Regions from separate parts of the Priestia sp. TRM10 genome, predicted to be linked through region 1. Evidence: riboswitches for the same ligand, from Rfam matches in the RefSeq annotation. Region 1 holds a riboswitch; the other holds the start of a gene.
What was found. Region 1 has a riboswitch for cobalamin ahead of metE (5-methyltetrahydropteroyltriglutamate--homocysteine S-methyltransferase). Riboswitches for the same ligand answer to the same signal wherever they lie in the genome.

Region 1 (4,219 bases):
CTCCAATAAAAAAGCACCGTTCAGAGGAACGGTGCTTTTTTATTAAGCTTCTATTAGACTTGCACGATATTTCTTTGTTGCTTCAACAAGGACTTGGAGTGATTTTATCGCTTCTTCCTCTTTACGCGTTTTTAGACCACAATCTGGGTTAACCCAAAATTGTTTTTCATCTAATACACGTAGAGAAGCTCTAATGTTTGAGATAATATCCTCTTCATTTGGAATTTGCGGGCTATGAATATCATATACGCCAAGCCCAATTTCTTTTTCATAATGAAAATCTTCAAATGCTTGAAGCAGACGGCCATGACTGCGTGATGTTTCAATTGAAATCACATCTGCATCAAGGTCATCAATTGTATTCATAATTTCATTAAAATTAGAATAACACATATGAGTATGAATTTGCGTTTCATCTTTCACACCGTAAGCAGAAAGTCTGAATGCATATGCAGCAGCTTTTAGATACCCTTCCTTCTCTTCTTCTCGCAATGGAAGGCCTTCTCGAAGGGCAGGTTCATCAATCTGAATAATAGCTATTCCTGCGTCTTCTAATGCTAATACTTCCTGACGGATAGCAAGACCGATTTGATTCATCACCACTTCTTTTGACTCGTCATGACGAGGGAAAGACCAGTTTAAAATGGTAACAGGACCTGTTAGCATCCCTTTTACAGGCTTATTTGTTAAACTTTGAGCATATACGCTTTCTTTCACAGTCATTGGCTCTTTAAGCGATACATCTCCGTAAATAAGAGGTGGTTTTACGCAACGTGAACCGTAAGACTGCACCCAACCAAACTTTGTTACTTCCATACCGTCCAGCTTTTCACCGAAATATTCGACCATGTCTGTACGCTCAAACTCTCCGTGCACGAGAACGTCTAATCCAAGGTCCTCTTGAATTTCGATCCAGCGGGATGTCATTTCTTGAATAAACTGCTCATATTGTGCGTCTGTAATTTGTTTCTTCCGCCATTTTAAACGTGTGCTTCTCACTTCTTTTGTTTGAGGCATACTTCCAATCGTTGTTGTTGGTAAAAGCGGTAGCTTTAACTTTTCCTGCTGTTTCTTCGCTCTTATCTCATACGGTGGACGCGTTGCCTTAAGTTGTGCAAGCTCCTTAATTTCTTCTTGAACTTTATGATTATGACGCAATGGTGCTGCAACGAAAGCTTCAAAGCTTTTATCATAATCTTTAAACGATGTATTGTTCTCAATTCCTCTTTCTAACGCTTTTAGTTCTCCTAACTTTTCCTTAGCGAAACTTAGCGCTCCTTCTAAAAAGCTCGGAAGACTTTCATTCTCGGCTGTAACAGGAACATGTAGTAAGCTTGATGAAGGCTGTACCCAAAGATCACCATCGATTAAATTTAGAAGCTCTTTAACTTCAGCACTCGTTTCTGTTAAATTAGCCTTCCATACATTTCGTCCATCAATAACTCCTGCTGCTAATACTTTTCCTTTTGGAAAGCCCCATTTTTTCAGCTGTTCTTTTGTTTCCCCTTTATCATGAATAAAATCAAGTCCAAAGCCATCTACAGGGAGTGATAGAACCTTTTTATAATCAAAAACAGCTTCATAGTATGTTTGAAGAAGCAACTTCGTATTTTTGCAGCTCTTCGCTATTTCAGCATATCCGTTTTCAATCACTTTCCATACTTCCTGATCTAATGGGGATGTAAAAATTGGTTCTTCTAAGCTGACCCACTCTACTCCTTCCTCATCTAATTGTTGCAAAAGCTGTTGATAAAGCGGGATAAGACGCTGAATCCATGATGCTTTTTCGGTTTCTTTATATCCTTTCCCAAGAAGAACGAGCGTTGCTGGCCCTACAAGAGTTACTTTTCCATTTACACCAAGCTTCTGTTTTGCTTTTTTCCAATAATCTAAAAATCGATTTTCTTTTAAAGAAGGCGTAACATTCTCAAACTCTGGCACAATATAGTGATAGTTCGTATTGAACCATTTTGTCATTGTCATTGCTTCCGCCCCGTCTGTTCCACGAGCCATGCTGTAATACGTTTCAAGCGGTGTTTTATTTGTATTTTTGAACCGATCTGGCACAAGATCAAACGTCCATAATAAATCTAAGATATGATCATATAAACTAAAATCACCAACAGGAATATGCGTGATTCCCGCTTCCTTTTGCACGCGAATTCCTTCTAAAAATAAGCGGTCTAGTTCTTCTTTAAACTCTTTTTCTTCAAACGTTCCTTCCCAAAAACTCTCTAGCGCTTTCTTCCATTCTCTTTTTTCTCCGATTCTTGGATATCCAATATTTGAACTGTATACTGTCATGTTTTTTCCTCCGTCTCTATTGTCTTTTTAGCTATCAAAAAAACTCCCTTTTTTTCAAAAAAGAGAGTTAGAAGGCGACTTTAAGAACTGTTGAAACGGATCCATCTATTCAACATAAACCTTCACTCCTCCCTATGAACGCGTAGGTATAAAGCGCAAACAAGTGGCAGGTCTCCTGACTTAGGTTCATCGTTCTTCTATCCCTTCCCGCTTTCGCAGTGGCTATGATAGAAACTCCCCTTCACAGTGGCGCGACCGTGGCGGCTTCTCACCGCTCTTCCCTTTTAAGCTGCAGCGTATGTACAGCACCTCTTGCATGGACATTATAAAATTAGTCTCCTCGACTGAGGAATTGTTAATAAGAATAACGCGATTTTCCCCTTTGTGCAAGACTATTTTTCAGATTATTCATTTTTGATCTAATTTTTTATTATTTTAGAGAAGCTAACATAACCGCAATTTCGTCTTCGATATCTTTTACATCTTCTTCTAGAAAAGCATTAAAAACGATTGAGAAGATAAGTTCCTCTCCAGCTGCTGTTGTTACATATCCGGAAAGAGAGCTAGCGCCTGTAATAGATCCTGTTTTGGCTCTTACATTTCCTTCTGCAACAGTCCCTCTCATCCGTTCATCGAGCGTTCCCCCTATCAATTCATCCGGATCTCCTGCTAAAGGCAAAGATTCATAAAAATTGTCGTACCAAGGTTTTTGCCTAGCATGAAAAAGAAGAGAAGAAATTTCGTCTGTTGGCACTCCGTTCACATGTGATATGCCTGAACCATCTCGAATCATCATATTGTCTACATTGACATTCATCTCAGAAAGCGTTTGTTTTAAAGAAGCTAAACCAGCTTCAAAGCTTCCTTCACCATACTGTACTTTTCCCATTTCTTTCACAAAAATTTCTGCAATTGTATTATTACTCAATTTCATATACGGAATAAAAATTTCCCCAAGTGGAGGAGATTCCTTTACTTCCATCAACTGAGCTTTTTGAGGTGTTTCTTCTTTCTTCACTTTTCCTGTTACTTTTATTCCGTTCTTCTCTAAGACGTCTTTAAATAAAGAAGTCGTATACAAAGCAGGGTCCTCGACGGCAATGGCTGTTTGAGCAGGTTCCTCTCCCTCCTTGATGATTCCTTTTACTACAATAACATTTTCATTCCGTTTTCTGACAATTTCTAAATCTGTTTCTCCTTTTCCTGTTTTAGTTTCATTCATCACTTTTACGTAGTCCGTTTTAGGTAATATAGAGATGTGAGCTTTCTTACCATTTTTGGTCGGTGTTGTCTCTACTATAACTGTTCCCGCTTCATAGCGATGATCAGGAGAGAACGTCAACGCTGATATTTGAGCTCCGTACGCATATGATTCGTCTTTCCAAATCATATCTTCTGAAAGCCGAACATCGTCATACCACGTTTCATCTCCAATAATATTTCCCGAAATTTTTTTGATTCCTTTTTCGTGTAATAGAGCTGAAAACTGCTGTAACTCTTTTAATCCAAGAGTTGGATCTCCTTTTCCTTTTAAATAAAGATTCCCTTTTAACACACCATTTCTCACTTTTCCATCATGCCAAATCTCTGTGTGAAACTTATACTCCTCACCTAATGTTTCAAGCGCTGCTGCCCCTGTAAAGAGTTTCATATTGGACGCAATTTTCATTCGAACTGAGCTGTTCTTTTCATACAGTACTTCTCCGCTTTTGGCCTCTTTTATACTGATTGAACTTATCGCACCCTTTAAATCTTTATGTTGTAACACTTGTTCCATTTTTGTTTTTAATGTACTCGCCCCCTCCGCTGACACATTAACGGCCTGTATTATGATTAATACGAACATCACCAAAATTCCACACCATTTTTTCATATCCTTCCTCCTTTATGTACTCTTGTGCATAGACTTTCACAT
Region 2 (4,219 bases), on a different contig from region 1:
AACGATCGCTCGTATACCCACGATCCTCAAAATAGCGACCATTCTCCCATTCTGAACCTTCAAATACAGGATATGAACCTTTTTCTTTTGCAAGCTCCATACTCGCTGAAATGGCATAATAGGCAATGTCTTCATATAAGCGATCATTGTACTCAACAGCATCGTCACTTTCCCAGCTAATTCCCTCAAGAGCTAGTAGGTGATGAAGTCCAAACGTTCCTAGTCCGACAGCACGATACTTTTCATTCGTATATTTAGCTTGTGGTACAGGAATTGTATTTAAGTCAATTACATTATCAAGCATGCGCATTTGAATTTTCACAAGACGAGGTATAACGTCTGCTTTTACAGCTGTTGCAAGTGAAACAGAAGACAAGTTACACACAACAAAATCGCCCATCTCTTTTCGAATTACAATTGTGCCTCCATCTGTTGTTTCTTCAACAAGCGTTGTTGCACTCATGTTTTGAGCAATCTCACTACAAAGGTTACTTCCGTAAATCATTCCCTTATGTTTGTTCGGGTTTGCTCGGTTTACTGTATCACGATAGAACATGTAAGGCGTCCCTGTTTCAAGCTGTGAAATCATAATTCGTTTCATAATTTCAATTGCCGGAATTGTTTCACGAGAAAGCTTCTCTTCTCTTACACACTCTTCATATTTTTCTCTAAATGAACCGCTGCCTTTTTCTTCATCATAAAAATCTTCAAGAGAATAGTTCATAACGCTTCGCACTTCATGTGGGTCAAATAAATGCCATTCTTCTCTGTTTTGCACTTTCTCCATAAATAAATCTGGTAAGCATACGCCTGTAAATAAGTCATGTGTACGAAGACGCTCATCTCCGTTATTCAACTTAGCATCAAGGAAACTGAAAATATCTTTGTGCCATACATCTAAGTAAACAGCAATTGCTCCTTTACGCTGTCCAAGCTGATCAACACTAACAGCTGTATTATTTAGCTGTTTCATCCATGGCATAACTCCTGAAGAAACGCCTTTAAATCCTTTAATATCGCTTCCTCTTGGACGCACTTTCCCTAGATATACACCAATACCTCCGCCGTGTTTTGACAGTGTAGCAACGTCTGTATTGCTGTCGTAGATGCTTCTTAAATCATCTTCAACTGTATCAATAAAGCAGCTTGATAGCTGGCCATATGTTTTACCTGCATTTGCAAGTGTTGGTGTAGCTACTGTCATATAAAGATTTGAAAGAGCCCAATATGCTTCTTCAATAAGAGCAAGACGTTTTTCTTTTGGCTCATTTTGCATAAGCGTCATTGCAATAATTAAGAAGCGCTCTTGCGGTAATTCCATTGTTTTGCGATCGTGTGTTTGAGCTAAGTAACGATCAGATAATGTCAGTAGCCCGATGTATGTAAAAAGTTCATCACGTTCTTGTGAAATAAAACTTTGAATCTTTTCGATCTCTTCTTTCGTGTAAGAAGATAAAAGAGCAGGGCTGAAAATTCCTGTGTTTGTTAACGTCTCAATTAAATGATAAAGAGAACCATATTTCTCATCTGCTTGATAGCCACGATTTTCTGCTGCATTTCCGTAAAGCTTGTCCAATAAAACGCTAGCTGCAACATATGTCCAATCAGGTTCAAGCGTGTTAATACGCTCAAGTGCACCTAAAATAAGCAAGTTTGAAAGACGATCTCTCGTGACTTCCTGTAATGTGAACACCCCTTGAACAATTTTCTGTTCATAATCGTCAAAATCTAGATGTGGATATTTTTCTTTTAGTTTTTCTAGATATCCAACTAACGCCTCTTCAGCTCCATCTTGTTCGACAACCGTTTCTAACGTGTTCGAATTTGTTTGTAACATAATATTTCCTCCAGTCTTTACCATTCACTCTACAAAAAAAGCTCATTGTCTCTTCGAGAGCAATGAGCATAAAGCGAAGGAACGTGCGCACAAAAAAGCACAACCCTCGCTTTATCCTCCTAACTCCCGAACAGAATAAAACGTCTCAATAAAAGGCAGGTCTCCTGACTTTTGCGTCTCTCTACTCTAAGCCCTTCCCGTATAATAAGCTTATGTAAGCCTTTTCGTTCATACAGTGGATGCGCTTATTTCATCAGCAATCACAGTTGCGGGTACAGTTTTGGTTTGATTACCAAATTCCCTTTTAAGTCAATACATGACACCTTTATTTTAGGTTTATACAAAATATAGTATTTTCATATTCATTTAAGCACTACATATTGTGTTTATTATTCTATCAGACTCTTTTAGATTTTACAACAGAAAAACTCTATGTTCGTTACAATACTTGATTATACACAGTTCTTGCCCGAAAGAAAGACCTTGACTTTTCCCGTATTTATTAAACTTCTTTTCTCTCAAGGTATTGTTCCTTATAAAAAAATCAATTTCACTTTTTTGCTATTAAAAAAACTAGTTCACAAAAAATATGAACTAGTTTTATAATACACATCTTTTGTTTTTCTTAAGCAGATTTTTGATGAAGCTTATGATACGTAATTCGGACAAGTTTGTCCATAGTAAAGACGATAAGGAGGCTTGATAGAAAAGCGGCTAGAAAGCGATGATCATTGTTTATACTTTGTATAAAATGAAAGACAAAACGGTGTAGCAAACAAAATATAATGGTTATAAAAAAAAGTTTTATTCCTAACAAAATCTCTTTTTGACGTTCTTTATTAATTCCTTTCCATACCCCACAGATGCCGACAAAACTTACAAGAATTGCACCAACCCCAAGCACATATTGACGCTCGTGCCATACTTGTACAAACCCTAAAAATAAAAGTCCTAAAAATACAAAGGAAAGCGCCGTATCTCTTTTGGTATTTTTCACTCTTCTTCTCCTTTCATATATACTAAACAATTATCCCAAGTTTATCATACATTTTCTCTTCTGTTCCCCCTTTTTTTACATTTTTCTGGATATTTTTTAGTATAAAAGAGAAGAGCACGCTCTTCTCTTTTATGAATGTCACTGCCACTTATCTTTCCACTCTTGAATCATTTTATTATTTTCTTTTATTTCCGCTTTCATAAGAGCTAGTTTTTGATCTCTAATCTCCCATACGGCTTCTTTACGGCTTTTATATTGATCTAAAATACGTTTTTCTAACCTTTTAATTTCCTCTGATGAGAGTAATTTTTGTTCCTCTATATATTTTACCCCTAAAAGAAGTCGATCACGCTCCCTGAGGCTTGCTTTATCATAAGATTCTTTAATAGAATCAAAACGTCTCTGCTCGCTAAGCTCTTCCTCATCTGAAATTGCCGCCTCTTGCACAAAAGTTTTTTCAGGCGTTTCTTGCTCCCACTCTTCCTTAATGTATGTTTGTAGTTCTTCCTCGGTTGCTACGGTCTTGTAGGTACCTTTTGCTGCGACTTGTTGAAGTGCCGCTTCCTCTTCTTGCTCTACATCAAGACCAATAATATGGATATCCTCCCTGCTATTAGAAAGAATACTTTTGCTTTCTTCTCCTTCGTTCTCACAAATATCTATTCCATCGCTAATAATATAAATAGAGTTTTCATATTGTTCATCACTGTAGGAAGAAAGAACTTCTTCTGCTTTTTGCAATCCTGCTGTAAATGAAGTGTCATCTCCTTCCCTATATTCTGCTAGAGAAGAAGCAAATTCACCTGCTTCATATGACTTATGATCATACGCTACTTGTATATTCCGGCATGCGGGGACTTTTTGTGTTTCCTCATCCTCTTCTATTGGGTTCTCATATGTTAAAAGTGTAAGAGATTCGTCGTTAGGAAGAGCTGCTGCAAAATCAATAATTGCCTTTTTCGCTAATGAAAGTTTTGTTTGATTTCCTAACGTTTCTTCCATACTTTTACTCCCATCTATCAAAAGCACGGCATTCTTCTTTTTCTTTTGATCAGCAGTTACCTCTGGAAATACAGGTTCAAATGTTTCAAGCTCTTTTTCTATTTCCCCGTACTCTCCACTTCCTAATAAGTAAACAAGATAGTTATAAAACGATTGCTCGCTACTTTTTTGCGACTGGGCGAATGAATCAATTTTCTTATGTAGAAAAGGTTCTAGATCACTTTCGATGATTTCGTCATATTTTAACGTTTGGGCAAGTTCTCTCCCCTTTAAATACTTTTTTACAAGAATTCCTTGCTTTTGATTGTTCATATCTTCTACCGTTTCTGCTGCTTGTGGTATGTTTTCTATATTAGCGCTTGAATAAGCATCAGTTTCTTCCT

Region 2: another riboswitch for cobalamin. It lies ahead of ACK3CR_RS13875 (ribonucleoside-diphosphate reductase subunit alpha); the one in region 1 lies ahead of metE (5-methyltetrahydropteroyltriglutamate--homocysteine S-methyltransferase).

What each region holds. Positions count from the first base shown of each region.
Region 1 is NZ_JBJZOT010000015.1:439,242-443,460, forward strand. It holds gene ACK3CR_RS18965 (GDSL-type esterase/lipase family protein) at 1-9, shown strand, start outside; gene metE (5-methyltetrahydropteroyltriglutamate--homocysteine S-methyltransferase) at 43-2,304, opposite strand; cobalamin riboswitch at 2,453-2,632, opposite strand; gene dacB (D-alanyl-D-alanine carboxypeptidase/D-alanyl-D-alanine endopeptidase) at 2,735-4,177, opposite strand.
Region 2 is NZ_JBJZOT010000013.1:496,463-500,681, reverse strand. It holds gene ACK3CR_RS13875 (ribonucleoside-diphosphate reductase subunit alpha) at 1-1,837, opposite strand, end outside; cobalamin riboswitch at 1,975-2,179, opposite strand; gene ACK3CR_RS13870 (hypothetical protein) at 2,463-2,834, opposite strand; gene ACK3CR_RS13865 (vWA domain-containing protein) at 2,973-4,219, opposite strand, start outside.